Planctomyces sp. SH-PL14: one gene and its partner. The protein of the gene in region 2 interacts with the protein of the main gene of each other region in a pairwise test. Links are inferred from orthologs where the notes say so. Each region holds a gene or a part of one and is shown on either strand. Other genes may lie near its edges.

What was found.
Region 1: the proteins of rho (region 2) and nusG interact in binary tests that used the Escherichia coli proteins (3 or more experiments, as listed by UniProt). The link is inferred for Planctomyces sp. SH-PL14 from one-to-one orthologs.

What each region holds. Positions count from the first base shown.
Region 1 is NZ_CP011270.1:2,141,926-2,152,584, forward strand. What follows is about bases 1,814-4,553. They hold nusG (transcription termination/antitermination protein NusG), read right to left. Parts: upstream 3,656-4,553; coding sequence 2,972-3,655; downstream 1,814-2,971. Other genes in these bases: rplA (50S ribosomal protein L1), read right to left, coding at 1,814-2,388; rplK (50S ribosomal protein L11), read right to left, coding at 2,436-2,861; secE (preprotein translocase subunit SecE), read right to left, coding at 3,793-4,230; rpmG (50S ribosomal protein L33), read right to left, coding at 4,437-4,553. Outside these bases: rplL (50S ribosomal protein L7/L12), read right to left, coding at 551-949; rplJ (50S ribosomal protein L10), read right to left, coding at 1,036-1,590; more of rplA, read right to left, coding at 1,684-1,813; more of rpmG, read right to left, coding at 4,554-4,592; tuf (elongation factor Tu), read right to left, coding at 4,831-6,027; VT03_RS08370 (DUF3050 domain-containing protein), read left to right, coding at 7,319-8,107; VT03_RS08375 (FHA domain-containing protein), read left to right, coding at 8,357-9,169; VT03_RS08380 (hypothetical protein), read right to left, coding at 9,585-10,659. UniProt on the Escherichia coli protein: Part of the processive rRNA transcription and antitermination complex (rrnTAC). The complex forms an RNA-chaperone ring around the RNA exit tunnel of RNA polymerase (RNAP).
Region 2 is NZ_CP011270.1:8,394,161-8,404,947, reverse strand. What follows is about bases 1,181-4,048. They hold rho (transcription termination factor Rho), read right to left. Parts: upstream 3,417-4,048; coding sequence 1,944-3,416; downstream 1,181-1,943. Other genes in these bases: VT03_RS32365 (serine/threonine-protein kinase), read right to left, coding at 3,962-4,048; VT03_RS32375 (hypothetical protein), read left to right, coding at 1,181-1,547. Also shown: VT03_RS32380 (hypothetical protein), read right to left, coding at 1-3; more of VT03_RS32375, read left to right, coding at 315-1,180; more of VT03_RS32365, read right to left, coding at 4,049-7,846; VT03_RS32360 (hypothetical protein), read right to left, coding at 8,314-9,513; VT03_RS32355 (ATP-binding cassette domain-containing protein), read left to right, coding at 10,394-10,787. UniProt on the Escherichia coli protein: Facilitates transcription termination by a mechanism that involves Rho binding to the nascent RNA, activation of Rho's RNA-dependent ATPase activity, and release of the mRNA from the DNA template.

The DNA of each region.
Region 1 (10,659 bases), 6.3 Mb from region 2 along the record:
AACAATGTGATCTTGCCGAATGCGGCGAGACCGGGCACCATCACCGGGCGACTTCAACCCTTTCAGGCGTGCGCGCAACGGCGGAACTCCTTGCAGCGGCGCGAGGCTTCTTCCTTCCACCACGCGCTCTCCCCCAATGTGTCGTTGACCTGCCGGACCGAAGCAGCTCCCCCGCTCGTCCCGACACCGTCCGTTTGCGACGACCATTCCTTCGCGGCCCGTCGGCCACTGCCGGAACAGTCGACGCCGATTTCCCGGCCCCTCAACGAAGACACGAGCGGCGCGGAAATCCACGCCCCTCGGCTGACTTCTGTGGAGAGACCTCTCCTGCGGGAAGGTCGGCAATCCGAATGATAGGCAGCAAATCCCCCTGCGCCAACTGACTGGCGAGAGATTTGCACTACGTCGCAGCCATCCATGCTGTCAAATGCGAAATCCCAACCCGGCCGAATTTGACGCGAGTTGGGATTGCTGAGAGTTTTCAGTCGTCAGCTTTCGGCTATCAGCAATTCGCAGCCGACCACCGAAAGCCATCAACCGACAACCGAAACTACTTGAGCTCGACCTTGGCGCCGGCCGCTTCGAGTTCTTTCTTGATCTTCTCGGCTTCTTCCTTCGGAGCGCCGGTCTTGACGGGCTTCGGAGCCCCTTCGACGAGGTCCTTGGCTTCCTTCAGGCCCAGAGCGGTGATCGTGCGGACGACCTTGATGACTTCGAGCTTCTTCTCACCGACAGCGGCGAGAATGACGTCGAACTCGGTCTTCTCAGCAGCGGCCGGAGCAGCGCCCGGGCCAGCCGGAGCGGCAGCCATCATGACGGCCCCGCCGCCAGCCGGCTTGATGCCGTGAACTTCTTCGAGGTAGTCCGCCAGGGCCTTGGCCTGGAGGAGGGTGAGGCCGACGAGCTTGTCGCCGAGTTCCGTGGTCGCCGAATCAAATTCCTTGGACATGGTTCTCTCTCAGTTTTCGCGTGATCGCGTGTGTTAGGAATAAACAGAAAAACGAGCTCAGCTGGGATCGGAAAAGAGGAGCGCTCCTATGCGGCGTCTCCTTCCTTCTCTGCACCGGCCTTCTCCGCGCCTTCCTTCTCGGAGAGCGCTTTGACCTGACCGGAGAGATAACCTCCCGGTCCCAACAGGGCACCTGACAGCCGCGATGCCGGACTGAGAAGCAGTCCCGAAATCTTCGAGAGCAGTTCGGCGCGACCGGGGCTCTTGCTCAGATCCTCGACGCCCTTGGCATCCAGAACCTGACCATCGATGGCCCCGCCCTTGATCGCGATCTCCTTGACGTCCTGGGACCACTTCACCAGCTCCTTGGAGAGCTGGACGACGTCTTCCCCACCCCACGCCAGAAGCGAGGGGCCCTTCAGGAGACCGGCCATTTCGTCAAGCCCCGCTTCCCGCAGTGCGACGCGGGCGAGCGAGTTCTTGACCGTCGAAACACGGATCCCCTTCTGCACGAGAGACAGACGGAACCGGTTGTCCACACTGGGCGTCATCTTCGACGTATCGAGCACGAGCATGTCCCGGCTCTCCCCCAGACGCTTCCGGAGGTCGTCGATCAACATACGCTTGACGACTTTACTCATGATTCCAACGAGAGGCTGAAGGCTATGGGCTGCAGGCCAAATGGAGCCGACAGCAAAGCTCACCCGGCAGAGGACGCCGGGGCAAAACGAAAACTAGGCCAGGATCCGGACACCCGGGGTCTGCGTCCCCGAGATCGTGACGCTGCGAACGTACTGCCCCTTCGAGGCGGTCGGCTTCAGCGTCTGGATCATCTTGAGGAGGGCATTGGCGTTGTCGGTGAGCTGCTCTTCCGAGAACGACATCTTGCCGACGATCGTGTGGACAATTCCGGCGTCATCGCAGCGGAACTCGACCTTACCGGCCCGGTATTCCCGAACCGCATTGGCGACGTCCATCGTGACCGTCCCGGCCCGCGGCGACGGCATGAGGCCGCGGGGACCGAGCACGCGGCCCAGGGGACCGACGACGCCCATCATGTCCGGCGTCGCGATCGCGACGTCGAAATCCATCCAGCCTTCCTTGATCTTGTCGGCGAGCTCCTTGCCGCCGGCGTGCTCCGCCCCAGCCGACAGGGCGACCTGAACGTTCGGCCCCTGGCAGAAGACGACGACACGCTTCGACTTGCCAATCCCGTGCGGATAGACGATCGAACCGCGAACGATCTGATCGGCATGCTTCGGGTCGACGCCGAGACGGATCGAGACTTCGATCGTCTGATCGAGCTTCGACGGCTTGATGCCGGCCGGGAGGCTCGTTTCGAACTTCTTGAGGGCGGCAACCGCCTTGGGGAGATCCAGGACGCCGAGCTTGGCAGCCTGCTCCTGAAGGAATTTCTGACGCTTGGAGAGCTTGGCCATGATCCACCGACGAAAACTGTGTTCTAAAAACTTCGGGCCGCGGCCGACTACTCGACGATGGTGATCCCCATGCTGCGGGCGGTCCCGCAGATGATCCGATAGGCGTGATCCATATTGGGGGAATTCAGATCCTTCTGCTTCGTCTTGGCGATCTCCAGGACCTGCTCCTTGGTCACCGTCCCGACCTTCTCGGTCCGGGGATTCGCCGCACCCTTGGCGACTTGGGCGTACTTCTTGAGAAGGACGGCCGCCGGCGGGCTCTTGAGAACGAAGTCGAACGACCGATCGTTGTAGATCGAGATCACGACCGGAACGATCATCCCGTTCAGGTCGCGCGTCGCGTCGTTGAACTGCTTGACGAACTGCCCGAGGTTCACACCGTGCGGTCCGAGCGACGTACCGACCGGAGGAGCCGGCGTTGCCTGGCCACCCGGGATCTGAACCTTGACCTCTGCGGTCTTCTGCTTAGCCATCGCCGTCCCTCTATTCCAATCGCTCGGTCAACAACCGGTCGCTGCCAACAAAATCGCCGCTGTATTCTGAAACGTGTCCCCCGACTTCCGAGCACCGGAAGCGGCCAGCCCTACACCTTTTCCACCTGCCAGTGCTCAAGCTCCACCTCGGTCGGGCGACCGAAGATCTGAATCAGCACCTTGACCTTGCCGCTGGTCGAGTCCAGGGAGTCCACGGTCCCTTCGAAGCTTTCGAAGGCCCCCTCCTTGATCTTCACGTGCTCGCCGACCGCAACGCTGAAGCGAACCTGCGGGGTGGCGTCCTTGGCCCCGGCTGCCGCAGCCCCTTCGGCGTCCCCTTCCACGGGAACATCCAGGCCGAGCATCCGCGAGACCTCGACATCGGACATCGGAATCGGCTTGCCGCCGGCCCCCGTGAAGTCGCCGATGCCGGTGGTGCCCAGGACGAGATACCACGTCTCGTCGTTGAGGTCCATGTTGATCATCATGTAGCCCGGAAAGAGCTTCTGCTCCCGGACCTTCCGCTTGCCGTTCTTCGTCTCGACGACCTTTTCGGTCGGAATGACGATCTCGCCGAAGTGCTCCTGGAGCCCCTCCATCTTGATCCGCTTCAGCAGCGAATCCTTGATGCTCTTCTCGCGGTTGCTCTGAACCTTCAGAACGTACCAGCGGAAAGGAGACTCCGGAACTGCCGCGGCGGCAGGAGCTTCCGGCGCGGACTCCTCCGGCGCAGCGGAGGCCGCAACGGCCTGGCCGTCGTGCGCGTCGTCGGTCGTGTCTTCCGGCTCGCTCATGGGGGGGAGCATTTTCAACGAACGGTTAAATTATTTCAAGCCACAACGATTGCGTTTTCTTGACGTTGCGGCATAGGCGACAACGGCGCCCGCATCAACGGCCCGCGAATCCTTCGCAACGACCCGTACCGCCAACCTCAGGCGCTGATTTCCAGGAACCCGATGAGGCGGAACAAGGCGACCCACAGGTAATCGCAGATCGCCAGGTAGGCGCCGAACAGGAACATCACGCCGACCACCACCATTGCGGCGCGACGGAGGTACTCCCAGCTCGGCCAGTTGACCTTGGCCATCTCCGCTTCAACGGAGATCAGGAAGTTGGCGAACGGCGGGTAGTTGACGATGCGGTACGCGCCCCAGGCGGCCACGGCCGCGAGAGCCACCGGAACCCCGAGGTTCACCGCGCGAGGCGCGTCGCTCAGGAGGGTCTCCTTGAGCCGCCAGCAGCCAACGACTGCCAGCGCGAAGATCGCCACGGCGGTCGCCTGACGAACCAGCCGCCCTTGCGTCCGCTTGAAGATCCCGGTCCCGAAGAACGCGGAGAACATCGATTGATCGTCCAACGCCTTCGACATGGACTTCCGTTCGCTTGCTTGTCGCCAGGGACTCGATTTCCGAATTGAACACGAGCGGAAGGAATCGAACCTTCAACCTGCGGATTTGGAATCCGCTGCTCTGCCAATTGAGCTACGCTCGTCTGAAGGAGCTCTCCAGCCTTCGGTTGCCAGTTCTCAGCCAGAGACCCTGACTGACGACTGAAAACCCTCGACTGACGACTTCCTCACTTCTTCCGCGATTCCTTGTGATCGGTGTGCTTGCGGAGCTTCTTGTTGTACTTCTTCAGCGTCAGCCGCTCGGTGCCGCGCGTTTCCTTGGGAGTCCGGTAAGTGCGGAGGCTCGTTTCCGTGCACTCGAGCCAGACATATTCACGGGCCATGATCGACTCCAACCGCCTGACGCAGGCGTCCTGATTCTGGAAGACCACAAAGGCCGCCGGGCCCAAACCCGCCAGCCTTCGCGACTGCTTTCACTGATCCGCTGAGCGGACGCTCTTCAATTCGTCCGCCGCCGGGACCATTCATTCGATTTCCCGCCGGGATTCACTCCCCGCGGCAGCCGGCGATCCGGCAAAGCCGAAACCCGGCGAAGATCGCCGGGCTTCGGAAGTTCAACAACTAGGCGAGGATCTTGGTGACGACGCCCGAACCGACCGTGCGGCCCCCTTCGCGGATCGCGAAGCGGGAACCTTCGTTCATGGCGATCGGCTTGCCGAGCTCGACTTCCAGCTTGACGTTGTCGCCAGGCATGCACATGTCGGCTCCGCCCATCAGCTTGACGCCGCCGGTCACGTCCGTCGTGCGGAAGTAGAACTGCGGGCGGTATCCGCTGAAGAACGGGGTCTTGCGGCCCCCTTCTTCCTTGCCCAGCACGTACACTTCGCACTCGAACTTCGTGTGCGGCTTGACCGAGTTCGGAGCGGCGAGCACCTGGCCGCGTTCGACGTCGTCCTTGCCCGTACCGCGGAGGAGCAGACCGACGTTGTCGCCGGCGATCCCTTCGTCGAGGGTCTTCTGGAACATTTCGACGCCGGTCACGACAGTTTCCTGCGTGTCGCGGAGACCGATGATCTGGGCCTTTTCGCCAACCTTGATCTTGCCGCGTTCAATACGGCCGGTAATCACGGTACCGCGGCCGGAGATCGAGAACACGTCTTCGATCGCCATCAGGAACGGCTTGTCCTGCTCGCGGGCCGGTTCCGGGATGTCCTTGTCGAGGGCGGTCATCAGCTCGATGATGCACTTCTGGCAGGCCGGATCCTGCGGGGTGTCGAGAGCCGCGCGGGAGTTGCCGCGGATGATCGACACGGTGTCGCCCGGGTAGCCGTTCTTGTTCAGCAGGTCGCGGACTTCCATCTCGACGAGCTCGAGGAGCTCCGGATCGTCGACGAGGTCGCACTTGTTGAGGTAAACGACGAGGGCGGGCACGTTGACCTGGCGGGCCAGGAGGATGTGCTCGCGGGTCTGCGGCATCGGGCCGTCGGCGGCGGACACGACCAGGATCGCGCCGTCCATCTGGGCGGCACCGGTGATCATGTTCTTGATGTAGTCGGCGTGACCCGGGCAGTCGATGTGAGCGTAGTGACGGAGGTCGCTCTCGTACTCGACGTGCGAGACGGCGATGGTCACGGTCTTGGTTTCGTCGCGGACCGTACCGCCCTTGGCGATATCGGCGTACGACTTCATCTTGGCGAGACCGCGAGCGGACTGAACGGCGAGGATCGCCGCCGTCGTGGTCGTCTTACCGTGGTCGATGTGCCCGATGGTTCCCACGTTGACGTGCGGCTTCGTGCGAACGAAATTTTCCTTCGCCATTTCTCTTGCTCCAACTCCCAGTTACGAATGGTTTTCTGCGAATACGACAGCCGACTCGGCTGTTCGATATGGACTCACGGGCGTCCTGGCACGTCACTGGAAATCTAAACCGCGACCGACGCCGACACGACCGGCAACATACCGGAAGCTGCTGCTGGGATTTGAACCCAGGACCTCGTCCTTACCAAGGACGCACTCTACCAGCTGAGCTACAGCAGCAGAGAGTTTTCGATTTTCGGCCGCTCGCCCCCAGCTTGAAACTGAAGACGGGAAACCGATCACCGACGACTCACAGCGGGTGAAGGGAATCGAACCCTCACCACCAGCTTGGAAGGCTGGAGCTCTACCATTGAGCTACACCCGCAGGGGGAGAGCTTTTCGGCAGCCAGCACCTGGTGGCCGGCCAGGGTCACTGGACGGCCCCTTCGCCTGGCGGGCGGAAGGCTCGAACAAATTGTCCTCGTCAGTCTTCGCCGCAGCCATTTCTGGCTGAGAGCGGGTTCCCGACGGCGAGTTACATCAGTGGGGAGAACAGGATTCGAACCTGTGAAGGCAGAGCCACCAGATTTACAGTCTGGCCCCGTTGGCCGCTTGGGTATCTCCCCGATTTTTCCAACCGGGCGATTCACCCGGATCTGTCAATTTCGGACTGGTCGTCGCCGACCGTTCATTTCGAACCGGAACACCGTCCCGGCTCCGCCGAACCCGCGTTGCCGCAAGTTCGGTTTCCATCAGAGCTAGCGGAGGGATTCGAACCCACAACCGCCTGTTTACAAAACAGGAACTCTGCCGTTGAGCTACGCTAGCGGGATCGTGTTTCGACGCGGAAGGGGTCGAAACTATATCGTTCCGGACCTCGTCTGCAAGTGGAACACCGCCTGCAAGGGGAACGCGTTCGCCAACCGCGGATCGCGGTTTCGAACTGCGGGCTCAACGAAAGGCCGAAAAGTATAAGGACGGCCCGGGGATCTCTGCAAGCGCGTCGCGGAACGGCGCGATTGCGGATCGTGCTGGCCCCCAAAGTTTTCGGTTTCCTGGCCCGCTCTGTCCCGTCATTCGGCCTCCAGCCCCCCGATTCGACCGGCCGCCGCCGCCTCTCGTTTCCCTCGGCCACGGCGAATCGACGGAACTGCGTCCTCCACCGGCCAGGACGAATTATTCCAACAGACCCGGCCAGGTGAACACACGGCCACAACCGCCCGCGGACGACCGCCGCGCCATGCGTCGGAACTCGCTGGCAAAACCGGTAGACTCCCGACACAGACACGCGACGCGCCCCTCAGGTTCCCCCATGTCCACGCCCAGCCCGCTGGCCCAGATCGACGCCCGCCTCGTACCTCTGCGGGGCCGACTGCTCTCGCACCCCGTCTACGACGCCATCCGGGACCTCGCCGGCCTCACCACCTTCATGGAGCACCACGTTTTTGCGGTCTGGGACTTCATGTCCCTCGTCAAGACGCTCCAGCGGCAGCTGACGACGATCACCGTGCCGTGGACCCCGCCGGCCGACCCGATCAGCGCCCGGATGATTAACGAGATCGTGCTGGGAGAAGAGACCGACCTCGACGACGAACAGCGGCCGCTGAGCCATTTCGACCTCTACCGCAGCGCCATGACGGAAGCCGGGGCCTCCCTGGAAGGGTCCGAAAGCCTGATCCGGGAGATCCGGGCGGGGACCCCGCTCGAGCCGGCGCTCGCCGGCCCCGCGATTCCCCCCGCGGCAGCGGAGTTCGTCCGGCAGACCTTCCGCATCATCGACTCGGGCGACATGCCGACGATCGTGTCGGCCTTCGCGTTCGGGCGGGAAGACCTCCTGCCGCGCGTCTTCCGCAGGCTGGTGGCGGACATCTCGCAGCGGTTTCCCCATCGGCTCGGGCGATTCCTGTACTACCTCGACCGCCATATTTCGCTCGATGGCGAAGCGCACGGCCCCCTCGCGATGCGGCTCGTGACCCGGGCCTGCGGCGACGACCCCGAGCTCTGGAAACGGGCCGAGGAAGCCGCCGTCGCGTCGCTCGAAGCCCGCATCGCCCTCTGGGACGCCATGGCGGCAAAGATTTCCGCTTCCACTCCAGCCTGATCCGGCGGGCCTCAAAGTCTTCCCAGGCTGCCTCGCCGCGTGCCTCGCGGCCATGCAAAACGCTACATCCGCCGCGGACGCGCCGTTTTTCGGTATTCCTGCCCGCCGGCACCGGACGATGTCCAGTAGGACGACGGAAAGTCCGGCGGAGCGAGTTCGCCTGGACGCCTCCCGCATTGAGTTACCGAAACCGGCCCGACGGGACAGCCCGCACCCCTTCCTCACGGCCAACGCGAGGCGGATGGATTCATGGAAGAGCACAAACCGCGAATTGCAGGGACCTGGTCTCCTGCTGCCGGCCCGTGGCTGGAGATCGTCCGGGGGAAGACGAGCTTTCCCTGCCGCCCGATCCAGAAGGACCGGTTCCTGATCGGCGCCGGCAGCCAGTGCGACCTCCAGCTGGGAGGGACGTCGACGCCGATGCTGCACTGTCTGATCCTGGCCACGGAGACCGAGGTCTCGATCGAAGCCTTCGTCCCCGCTCCGTCGCTGCGGATCGACGGCGTGGCGACGCGTTCAGCCGAACTCCTGGGGGGAGAACTGATCAGCATCGGCGGCGTCGACCTGCGGTTCCACGCCCGACCGGCGACCGCCAGCTCGACGCGGTCCGCGACGCTCCGCGAGCGGTTCGACGCCGCTCATCTCTCGCCGCCGGAATCCGCCGACGACACGGCCGATCCGGCGGACATGACCATGCCGCAGCTTCTGGACGCTCTCGAGGCGGAGATCGAGCGGGTCAGTGCGTCCGAAGAGCGGCAGGAGCTCGGCGCGATGGCCCTGCTGGAAGCGGTTCGCGGGGCCGCCGACGAAGAGGTCTCTCCGGAGTTCGCCCCACTGGGGGAGGCCGATACCGCCCATGAGTTCGCCACGCTGCCGATCGACACGGAAGCACTCACGGAGCGGGAGGAGCAGATCCGGGAGTTCGGCGAAGTCCTGTCCGCCCGGGCCACGGAGCTGGCCGGGATCCAGGAACGGCTTGCGATCCAGATCGACCAGGTCCGCGAGAAAGTCCGCCTGATGGAGCGGCCCGACGACTCGGAGCCGCTCCGGATCAGTGCGTGAACGGCCGGAGTGATGGCGAGGCGCCCGAAGAGGTCAACACTCGCCACCTCGAACAGCGTCCTGGCAGGCACGGTTCTGCCAGCTCAAACACAACGTGCCACGGCAGCCCGGGGTCAAGGGGGCCTGTGTTGTTTCTTTGGCCCCCTTGACCCCGGAGGCGCTTTCGTTGAGGAACCGTGGGACACAACGGACGTCCCCTTTGAGCAAACGGCGTTGAGGACTCACCGCTCGCCCTGAAATCACAGCCGGTTGGTGAGGGGACATCCGGCACGCTGTCCGCGATTGGACACGAGATCCTTCAGGCAACTCTCGACGGCCAGGCCTCCGGCGGGCAAAGGAGCGTTGCCCCTCTGCACTCCCCACCAGGGGGGCCCCCTGGACCCCAGGTAAGGGGCGCACCGCCGGACCACATGATCTACGTCGCTGGGGCCGGCTCCGCTTCCGGCGCCGCCGGCGGCAACCCTTCCAGACGAACTTCGCCAAACTTCTGCTGGCACTTGGGACACTTCGCCTTCGCGATCCCCTTCGCCCCCTTGCCGCCAAAGTCCGCCTTCGCCCGCCCCTCTTCACTCATCGTCAACCCGCAGCCGGCACACTTCCAGCCGACCGTGACCAGCTTGACCGTCGGGTCCGCCTTGTAAAACTCAAGGTTGTTGAGCGACTTGAACGCCCCGCCGTACGTGCAGCGGTGCTCCGTGAACTGATCCTGCATCGGGATCCCGCAGTCACGGCCGAAGTCCACGAGACCGTAGAGCTCGGAAACGGCCTGCGCCAGAGCGCGGAACTCCGTAATCCCAAACGACAGGTACCGCGGCGGATCGGTGTCGGCAAGCGACGGAAGCTGCACCGCAATGCGGCCGCCCCCAAAGACCGGAACGCCGGCGAACATCGACTGCGAGCGGTTGGCCACGGGCTGCACGACCCGCATTTCCTGGAGCTGCTCCGGCTTGAAGAACAGCTTGTCCGCGGCGGGAATCTCCGCCGGCGGCTTCCCTTCCTTGAGATGCTGAAGGACCACGTCCCGCGGATCCTTCTTGTCGCCGCCGCCGAACATTCCCCCGGCCTTCTTGCCGAGCGTCACCACGACCATACCCTCCGGCCCGAAGCCGAGGTCGACGTTCGTGAACACCTTGACGAGGCTGTCGGGCTTGAGGACCAGCTTCTCCGGCGGAACGACGTGCAGGTGCGCGTCCTGAATCCAGCGGCCGTAGGCGACCGACTGTTCGACGGCCGACTTGTCCCCGGCCCCCTTCGACTTGGAAACCGAGTAGTCTGGCGGATCGACCGGAACGATGAACGGGGCCCGGCAGCGCGGACAGCGGCCGGTCATCCCGCGATGCTGCTCCTTGACCTCCACGCGGCAGCCGTACGGGCAGAAGATCATCAGCCCGCCGGACGCCGTCCGCACACCGCCGGTCGCCGACCGCTTCTTGCGGCGGCGGGCGGACTCGGTGTCATCCTGCATCGCGATGTCGAGCAGTGCGTCGGCG
Region 2 (10,787 bases):
CATCGGCGGCTCTGGAAGGGCAGGTAGGACGGGCAATCTGTTTCGCCCAGGCAGACTTGGGCGACTTCAACCGGTTTCACCAGGCCGGTGTCCCCCGTCTCCTCAAAGTTAACATGTTCGGACGAAGAAAGTCTCCACGGGATCGAGCCGGAGTCGAAGTCAAAAAACAGGGGAGGTCGTCCCAGGCGCCATTTCGCCTTCACGAAACTCCGGAAGTCCTCCTAGAATCCCCGCCTCAATCCGACTGGATCGATGTTGGAGCCTGCTTTGTTGAGAGCGGCTCCTGTTTCGGCTGCGGAGCCGGGAGTATTGCCATGGAAGGCCGACGTCTGTTGCCCGTTGTCACGCTGGCGGTTCTGAGCTGCACGCTCACCGCTCTCCGGGCCGATTCCAAGCTCACGTCTTCGACCGTCCTGCGGGCGCTCGAAAAAGTTTCCGCTCCCTTGTGGCGTCCGACGCACGCCGAAGTCCGCAAGGCATACGGGAGCGACCTGACCGACTCCCGGCTGACCGTGGCCGCGGACCTCCTCGGCCCCGTCTCCCGCGACGCCCTCGAGCACCGCTTCGAGTGGACGATTGCGTCCGAGTCGCCGCAGTTCGTTGTCCTGCGGGCCATGCCCCGCGACAAGGCGGAGGCCCTGTTCGTCGGTCCGATCGAGCTCACCCTCTCCCGCGCCACGGGAGACATCGACGACCTGCGGTTCTGCGACCTCCCCGTCACGGTGGCGGACCGGAAGGAGCAGCACAGCCCGATCCGCCTCGTGTCGAACGTCCGTGTCGACCAGGTGGCGGCTGAGTCGGGGATCAGCCCCGAGCTCAATCAGGTCCTCGAGAAGTGGCAGAAGAGCACCGCCTCCATTCAGAACCTGAAGCTCTCGTTCGAGCGGTATCGTTACGACCGGGCGTTCAACCTCGAAACCCGCGCGGTCGGCCGGTTCGTCTTCGTCGCTCCGAACACCGGGATGTACCGCATCCAGCCGGCTCCGATCCCTGTCGGGACGGAGAGCAAGATCATCGGGACGGACGGCCAGCGGTTCACGCTCCGCACGGACGCCCCGGAATCGCTCGTGTGGGACGGGATGTCGGTGACGGTTGCCGATGACAAGTACCGGACGCTCCAGACGCTGGAAGTGCCGCGTCAGGACGCGGGGATCCAGCGGGTCGTCGGCTCGTGGGACAATGTGTGGGCCGGGATTACCCAGCCGCAGGTGGCTCTGCCGTGCGTCGTCGACGTCAATGTGAAGGACCTCAAGGAGCGGTTCCAGCTCAGCGTCCTGCGGGCGGACGAGCAGCATGTTGTCCTGCAGTGCCTCCCCGCCGAGCCGTCGGCTCGCCGGCAGCTCTCGGAGATGATGGTGATCATCGATCCGCAGACGCACCTGACGAAGGCGACGAAGTTCGTGGGGCCTTCGGGGGATCTGGAGATCGTCCACGTCTTCCTGTACGAGCAAATCAACCAGCCGGAAGTCGCTCAGAAGACCTGGGCACCGGAGCTGGGTGACTATCGGCGGATGGAGATGCCGCCGCCGGCTCCACCGGCCGAGTGAATCAGAAAATGAGACGAGGCCCGCTTCTGGCGGGCCTCGTTCGTTTTGGGTCAAACCGTGTCCCAGCCGGCACGGCTTCCATAGCTCAAACCCAATATGCCACGGCGGCTGGGGTCAAGGGGGCAACCCCTTGCCGCCGGAGGCGCTTCAATGAGGAACCGTGGTATGTAAAGGACACCCTTTTGTGGAAGCGGCGTTGAGGACTCACCGCTCGCTTTGGGATCCCCGCGGGTTGGTGAGGGGGCATACGACATGGTGTCCGCGTTTGGACACTCACTCCTTCAGATATCCCCCGACGGCCAAGCCTCCGGCGGGCAAAGGGGCGTTGCCCCCTTGCATCCCCCACCAGGGTGCCCCTGGACCCGGTGAGGTGCTGAGCCGCCGCCGCTTCGGCGCTCAGGTCAGATTCATCGTCATCAGAAACTCATCGTTCGACTTCGTCCGCCGCATCCGGCTCGTCAACAGTTCCATCGCCTCCACCGGATTCATGTCGTTCAAAACACGACGAAGAATCCAGACCCGCTTGAGCTCCTCCTCACCCATCAGCAACTCTTCACGACGGGTCCCGGAACGGTTCACATCCACCGCCGGCCACACCCGCTTCTCGACCATCCGCCGGTCCAGATGCAGCTCGGTGTTCCCCGTCCCCTTGAACTCTTCAAAGATGACGTCGTCCATCTTCGAGCCGGTGTCGACGAGGGCCGTCGCGATGATCGTCAGCGAGCCCCCTTCTTCCACCGCGCGGGCCGCGCCGAAGAACCGCTTCGGATGCTGCAGCGCACTCGCGTCGATCCCCCCGGAGAGGATCTTCCCGGAGTTCGGACATTCGGTGTTGTAGGCCCGGGCCAGCCGCGTGATCGAGTCGAGGAAGATCACCACGTTGTGGCCGTACTCGACCATCCGCTTGGCCTTCTCGGACACCATCTCCGAGACCTGGATGTGCCGGCTGGCGGGCTCGTCGAACGTGCTGGAAATGACTTCGCAGTTGGGCGCTTTGACCTGCCGCTCCATGTCGGTTACTTCTTCGGGCCGCTCGTCGATGAGCAGTACGATGACGTACACGTCCGGATGGTTCTTGAGGACCGCCTTCGCCAGCTGCTGCAGCAGGATCGTCTTGCCCGCCTTCGGAGGCGAAACGATCAGCCCCCGCTGGCCGAACCCGATCGGTGCGACCATATCGACCACGCGGGTGCTCATGTCCGCCGATTCCGAAGCGAGCGTCAGCCGCTCCTTCGGATGGAACGGGGTCAGGTCGTCGAACGGGACCTTGTCCGGCAGGACGTTCGGGTCCTCGCCGTTGATCGCCTCGACCCGCAGGAGGGCGAAATACCGCTCGTTCTCCTTGGGAGGCCGGATCTGGCCGGCGACGGTCGCCCCCTTGCGGAGGCCGAATCGGCGGATCTGGCTCGGCGAGACGTAGATGTCGTCCGGACAGGGGAGGTAGTGATAGTCCGGGCTGCGGAGGAACCCGAAGCCGTCGGGCAGGATCTCGAGCGTCCCCTCGCCGAACATCAGGCCGTTCATCTTGGTCCGCTCCTTCAGGATGCGGAAGATGAGGTCCTGCTTCTTGAGCCCCGTGTATTCGCTGACCTTCTCGTTGCGGGCGAGGTCGAGCAGCTCCTTCATCGTCATCCGTTGAAGGTTGGCGATGTTGATTTCGCTCTTCTTGACCTCCTCGTACCGGACGTCCGACGGGTTGTAGATGTCGGACAGGTCCTCTTCATCGTCCTGTGGAAGCTCTGAGCGGTCGATCGTCTGGGAGCGGGGATCGTCCGCGATGTCTCCGCCAAAGTCGTTCGGGTCGGCGCCGCCGCCACCTTCACCCGCGCGGCGGCGAATGGGAGGCGTGTTGCGGTCGAAGGAGCCCATTTCGGGACGGGGCGTGCGCGATCCGGAATTGGCGGGACGTGGCATAGCGGGAGGTAGGCGGGAGGGCGGAAGACGATGGGGAGCGAAGTGGCCGTCGTACCGGAGAGGAAGACGGCGTCAGGTGGGGCAGGCCGAGTCGGTCGAACTTGAAGGGATGCGGCAGGTGGCCACACAAGGAATGTTGCCCTTGACGTCCACAAAATGCAAGGACTCGGGGCGGGGCCCTCCGGAAACGGCGAGGCAATTCTCTGCCGGTTGAGGCCCCCGGAAGACTCGCCCGTCCGCTGGACAGGCAACACCCGCGCCGGAGATCAGGCCGCGGGCTACGACGGCCAAACCGCCCACCCGAGTGCGTACGCCAGGGAAGCGCGGGACCTCAATTGCGTCCGGCTGCCCGCGAAGAACCGTCCGGGAACGGATCAAAAAGCGAAACACCAAGCCACAAAGAATCTCCTCCGTGAGAGGACAACTTCGTGCTCTTGGTGCTCCCCTTGGTGCCTTGGTGTTTAACAACCCGCCGGCACTTGCCGCCATCCGCCGGACCTTCAGAAACCCGACGTCGGTTTCTTCCCCGGCGGATTGGCAGGAGACGTCTTGGACGACCCGGTCGGCGTGGCCGCCACGGCCGAGGCCGGAACTCCGACCTTCTTCGGATCCGCGCCTGCGGCGTCGCCCGATTCGCTCCATCCCGCTGCCAGGCAGGTCGGATTCAGTTGAAAGTCTTCGGGCTGGAGATCCGACAGCTTGCCGAGCGGACTCGCCAGGACGACCGCCTCCAGGCCGGTGGCGGGACGGAGATCGCGCCCCGCTCCCCAGACCTTGGTCCAGGTCTCCTCGAAGTCCGGGCTGGCCGGAATCTGCGTCGACGAAAGGAACCCTTTGAGGCGGCCGGAGTAGGCGTTGGCCCGTCCCCACCAGAGGATCGACTTCCCGGCCGCGCTGGCGTCATCCTGAACGAGCATCCCCCCATCCGCAGTCGGCGGGATGAACAGGGAGTCCGCGCTGAAGATCCGGGCGTCCCCCTTGAGGTCGGCCGCCAGCCGAATGGCATTGGTTCCCGCCGAGATGGTGGCCGCGTCGAGCGAGAGTACGCTTCCCGTCACGTCCTGGGCGACTTCGATCGCGTTGCCGGGAGTCAGCAGCACCGACTGATGGACGATGACCGTGCTCTTGGGCGCGCCCAGGAGGACAGTCGGTCCCTTCCCCCGGACGAGGCTTTCCCGGACGAGAATCCGCGAGTCGCCGGAATCCGCGGCCCCGACGAGCGGCAGTGCCGGAGCCTCGGCCGACTGCGATCCTTCGATGTCGCACCGCGTCAGGATGAGCGTGCCGCCGCTGACCCGCGCGAAGCTCTTGGGGTGCTGCTTCCCACGGGAGTGCAGGAGATTGAACCGTCCTCCGATGATCTCGACCCTGGCCCCCTCGGACAGCGTGATCCAGGCCTCGGGGCCTTCTTTCTCGTTGCCGCTCTTCGACTGCGGCTGGAGTTCGAGCGGCGCCCCCTCGGTCTGCTCGAAGACGATCGTGAGCGTCTTCTTCTTCAGCGCGACCGGCTCCAGGAACTTGACCCCGGCGCCGAACAGCACGACGCGGGCTCCGTCGGGGACTTCACTGCTGAGGAACCGTGCGAGGGTCTGCGACTTCTTGAGGTCGAACCGCGTCTCCGGTCCTCCGGCGGGAAGCGCCGCGATCGTCGGGCGGTTCGCGAACGCCTCGACATGCTCGGCCAGCCCTTCGGTCGGATGCGGCAAGGTGGCGAACTTCGCGCCGATCACCTGATCCGCCACGTCCCGCTCCGCCCACTGGATCGCCGCCGCGAGGGTCGCCTGCGACTCTGCGGAGTGCCGCGGCAGCAGCTTCTGGAACGACTCGGGCGGGCTCGGGAGGAACGTTTCCGAGGGAGGAGCCTGCATCCAGTAGAGGCGCCAGCTCGTGGCGTCGGTCACCGCGTTGCCGGAGGCGGGTTCCGTAAGGACTTTCCAGCCGGTGAGGCGGAAGGTGTCTCCCGTCAGCTTGAACGCCAGGGGGCGCGGATCGTCCGCCGCATCGGCGGGGCTGTCTGGCCAGTTGGAGACGCGGATCGCCCCGGCGGGCGACTTCGGATCTCCGGCGAGCGCGGCGACGGTGTGCCCGAGACGGACATCGAGCGCCGCGGGGGGCTTCGTCCCGTCATGTCGCGCCGAGAGGAAGCGGCCGGCGGTCACGAACGTCGAGTTGAACAGCCGGATGACCCGGTCGCCCGGCGGCTGCGGCGGCGGGACCCGTTCCGCGGCATTGACCGTCAGCGAATCGCCCGGCGTGAGGCAGGCGACGTTGCCGCCGACCAGTTCCACACCCGGACCGTCGATGCGGATCGCGTCCCCGGCGTCGCCCCGCAGGACGACGTTTTCGAGGACCGCGCGGCTCGTGATGCCGGCCTGCCCCTTGAGACCCAGGAGCGCCGTCGGGTTCCCCGAGACCGTCAGGGTCGAGTTGCGAAGGAGGAGTTCTCCCCCCTGCATCGCGATCGCCGCTCCGGCTGTCCCCTCGGGGGCGTTCCAGAACAGGTCGACCCCTTCGAGTTTGACGACCCCGCGGTTGGAGCCGAGCGCCCCCTTTCCTTCGGCAACGCTCCCCACCAGCACCAGGATCGGACGGATGTCCTTCCCCCGCAGTCCGACCCACTTGAGCGAGGACAGGCTCCCGACCGGAATCCGGTGCGGCCCTTCGTCCTGAAACTCGAAGACGACGCGGTCCCTGTTGCCGGGCGCCGCCAGCGAAGCGATCTCGCCGGACCCGGTCCGGAACCGTCGCACCTTGACAACCGGGACGTCCTCCGGAGCGGAGCCGCGGGTGTAGGGGATCCAGGCCGGATAGATCGACTTGTTGCTGAGCTGTACCTCCGGCACTCCGGGGAACGGGGTGTCGTCCTTGGGGCCGGTCAGCTTGAGTTCCGGAGCCTTCGGGGGCTCCACCACCTTTTCCGGTTCCGGCATCGGCGCTGGAGCCGTGTTCGGCTGGACCGTGGGGACTTCGGGGGCGGCGTTCAGCTCCTTCCGCTGCAGCGCGGCCGCCAGATTCCCCTGGTCGTCAATGTTGTCCGTCTTCATCGAGCGGACATACCACGTCACGGTCCCGACGACCGCCACGATCAGCAGGGCAACGAGGCCGATTTGGAAGAAGACCGGGTCGATCGAGATCTGCGAGAACCCGCCGCCGGTCTCCTTGGGGGCGTCCATCCGCTCCGGAAGGCTCCGGTCGCCCCCCGTCTTGCGTCGGTTCGCCTTCTTGGCCCCGACGTCTTCATCCTCATCGATGTCTTCGAAGGCCGCCCCCACCCCCGCCCCCGCCGCGGGGCGCGAAGCCGACGTGCTTTTGGGCCGCGACTTCGCCGAGGACGATTTGTTCCTACCCGAGTTCGATTCCGGTTCGGCGGCGCGGGCGGCTGGTCCTGAGCGGGACTTTCCGGACCGGGAGGTCGCAGCGGACGGCGGCGGTTCGTCCTCCTCTTCGTCTTCGATCGCGCTCGGAACATGCTCATGCCGCAGTGAGGCAAGGACGTCGTTCGTCACCCCCTGGCGGTGTAGGTTCGGGTTCGCCAGATCGTCGATCAGCTCCTGCGCGGTTTGGTAGCGCTCCAATGGCTTTTTCGACATGAGCCGCTGGATGACGGCCACGATCGCCTCGGGAATCCGGTCGTTCAGCCGCCGCGGATCCGGCGGCGGCTTGACGGCGTGGGCGTGGACCTTGGCGACCATGTCGCCGTCACCGAACGGGGGCTGACCGGTGATCAGGTGGTACCAGGTGCAGCCGAGCGAATAGAGGTCGCTGCGGACGTCCGCCGCCTTGCTGTTGCGGGCCTGCTCGGGGGCCATGTAGTCGACCGTCCCGACCGTCGTGCCGGCGCGGGTGATGCCGGTGTCCGCCTCGGCGTCGATGGAGCGGGCCAGCCCCATGTCGGCCAGCTTGATGTCCCCGTCCTTGGAGATCATCACGTTGGACGGCTTGATGTCGCGGTGGACGATGTTCCGTTCCGCCGCATGTTGCAGCGCCTGGGCCACGCCGCGGACGATCTCGATCGACCGCTTCACCGGAATGACGCCGCGGCTGCGGAGGAGTTCGAGCGCGTCGGTCCCGTTGATGTATTCGAGGGCGATGTAGAGCAGCCCGTCCGCCTGTCCCGCCTCGTAGACGCCGACGATGTTCCGGTGGTGGAGCTGGGCCGCGGACTGCGCCTCGGCCTTGAAGCGTTTGACGAGGACCGGGTTCTCCGCCTTCTCGCGGGGAAGCACTTTGAGGGCCACGGGGCGGTTCAAGTCTTCGTCGAGGGCGAGGAACACGGTCCCCATCCCACCGGCACCCAGCTTCTTCTGGATGACGTACTTTCCGACGCGCTTGAGCGAGTCATGTTCGTTCAAGCTCGGCAGATCGTCGACGTCGATATCGGACATGCAGACCCCCGGACAGGATCGGGGACGGGGCGACAGAGGACCGAGCGGCGCGACCGAACCCCACGAGACACCATTGGACTATACCTCTCGTCTCTGCGCGGCGTCAAAGTTTGCCGTCGCGGGAGGGAGAAAACAGGGCGACCGCCGGTGGCGAGCAGCCCCGCGGAGAGCGAGGCTCCGGCCGAGCCGCGGCGTCGGCCCCCGCGGCCGATCAACACTTAACCCAGTGCCGGGAACGGCTGCGCCGGCCCCTTCTCTCTGCTCTTCTTCTCCGTGTCCTCCGCGTCTCCGTGTTTCAAAACCTTCCGGAAGAAGAAAACACAGAGGGACAGAGATCACAGAGACAGGGAAGGCGATCCCGCGCGCTGATCGACGGGGGCGGGATGACCGCGCCGCAAGACATTGGTGGACGGGCAACCTGACGATGGGGGGCACTTCCGATGCCCGGTCCCTGTCGGTCCAGCCCATCACGGAATCAGCAGATACAAGCCGGCGATCACACCCGCCTCCACCAGCACCGCATCCAGGTGCAGCGGCACCCGCTGATGAACGTACGGCGTCGGACTTCCCGGCCGGGCATTCCCCAGATCATACCGGTTGAGGTGCGGCGGATACGCCGTCATCAGGTACGGCAACGCCAGCACCGTCCCCATGAACTTCGCCCCCGACACCGCCGGCTGCGCGAGGCCCCACGAGTATCCGTGCCGTTCCAGGTTCACGTCCTCAAAGTAGAGCGGCTGGTGATTCAGCAGCGACGCGTTCCACTGGAAGGTTACGGCACACCAGTTCCGCCCTGTCCCCGGAACATGCATCCGCGGCGTCACCTTGCTGAAGCTCTCCTTCGCCGTGTCCGTCGGAAGCGAACCTTCAGGGAGCGAAATGTCGACCGAAACCATCGTGATCGGCTTGTAGGCGTCGCCGTCCGCGGCCCGGGCCTCCAGCGTATTCGTCTCGGCCGATTCGGAAGCCATGTCCGGATTCAGCGGAGCCGAATGGAAGTCGATGTTCGGCGCGGACCGGATGAACGGCAGCAGGTAATACCCCTCCGGCATGCAGCCGCGGAGGTACTGGCTCCCCGGACGGAAGTTCACCCACTTGCACTGCATGGCACAGTGCATCGCCCGCAGATGATCGCCGAACGAGCGGTCGCCGTATCCCGTCCCTCCGACGGGCGCATCGAACTGCAGACTCCTCTGGCAGCGGCAGTAGTCCCGGTAGCGGCAGGCCGGAATGACCCAGCAGTCGCTCCAGGTGAAGAACGGATTGTGCCACTCGAGAATCGGTTCCCGGCTGGCGAGCCACTGGCCCATCGCCGAGTGGAACAGCAGGTCGCCGACATGGTCCCGCCCGCGGAGGCAGCATGCGGGGCCGCCACCGGTCGGCGGACAGACCGACGGAGCCATCGGAACGAGCGGGCCGGACATCACCGGTCCGGCTTCGGGACCGATCGCCGGGATCTCCTCCGCGAACTCGGCCGAGACCGGCTCGGTTTCAAAGAGGTCGAACTGCGGAATCTCTTCCTCGAAGAGGCTGCCGGAGAGGAGCGGCATCGGCGGATCTTCGTCTGCCGGCGCGCTCAGCACGTCTTCAAGCAGGACAGGAACGTCCTGGGCCGACGCGGGGACCGCAGCGGTCACGACCAGGAGGCCGAGGACGCCAAGGACCATTCGCCCGCGAACGAACGCAGACGTCAGAGCAGCAGTGGTCGAGGTTGCGTTCACGACGTTCCATGCCCCAAGCAGAAAACCACGCCTATTCGGTTTCGGCACCCCTGGCCGGCCTGCTCAATGGCGACTCGGGGTGGGAGGCGGAATTCGGTCAGAGTGTCCAGAGAAAAGTCGCCAGCCTGCACAGTTTGACGGACCGGTGCGGCGGGAACTGCCGAATCGGTCCCCCTCGCGGCGGCGCCCTTCGAATCGGGGGCAAGAAAAAATGAGCCACCGATGAACACGGATGAACACAGATTTGCGATTCGCCTGGACACGACCGAGTCGAGGATTGAGCCGTACGCGGTCCGGAAATGGCGTCCAGCGTTTCCCAGGGGGCCCATCCGCAGCTCGGTCTCCGCCGGCATCGCCGCATGTCATAAGCCTTCGGATTTTGAAACACAGAGGCACAGAGACCACGGAGAGTGACGAATCCAGAGGCACGACGGGGGCTGTGGGACCGCGTTCCCGGCCTTGATCTGTGTCCATCCGTGTTCATCTGTGGCTCCTCTTCCTCTCCCGGAGCCGCTTCACAAACGTCTCTTCTGCTGCCGTCCCTCTCTGTGTCCTCTGTGCCTCTGTGTTTCAAATCTCTTCCGGAAGGAGAAGATCCCCGTTCTCTGCCTCTGTGGTTCCACGTCTCGGGCTTGGTGACACTCCGTGCCTCAAGTCGCCATCCGCGACGTCAGCGAGTTCACTGGGGTGGTATCAAAGGCGACGGCTCTCTTGTCAGAGCCGTTCGGAGTGGCTTGTCACCCCCGCGCCGAGCGGATACATCGACGGTCTTGGCCGAATGTCGCGGAGGTCGCGGGGAAAGGCCGAAGGAGCGACCACGCAGGCCATGGCGAGCATCGAAGTCAGGGATCTCAGTTTTACCTACGGCGGAATCCCCCTTCTGGACGGGATTTCCTGCTCGATCGAGCCCGGCGAGCGGATCGGCCTCGTCGGCCGCAACGGGGCGGGGAAGAGCACGTTCATGAAGCTCCTCTCCGGGGACCTGCGCCCCGACGCCGGGACGATCCAGCTCGCCCGCGGCGTCCGCGTGGCCCGGCTCACGCAGGATGTCCCCGACGGCGGCGACCACACGGTCTTTGAGGAGATCTGCGGCGGCCTCGGCGCCGTCGGAACGGTCGTTGCGCGGCTCCGCGAGCTGCACCGCACGGGGAATGCCGATCCCGGGGAACTGGACCGGCTTCACTCGGAACTCGATTCCGAAACGGGCTGGCAGCTCGAAC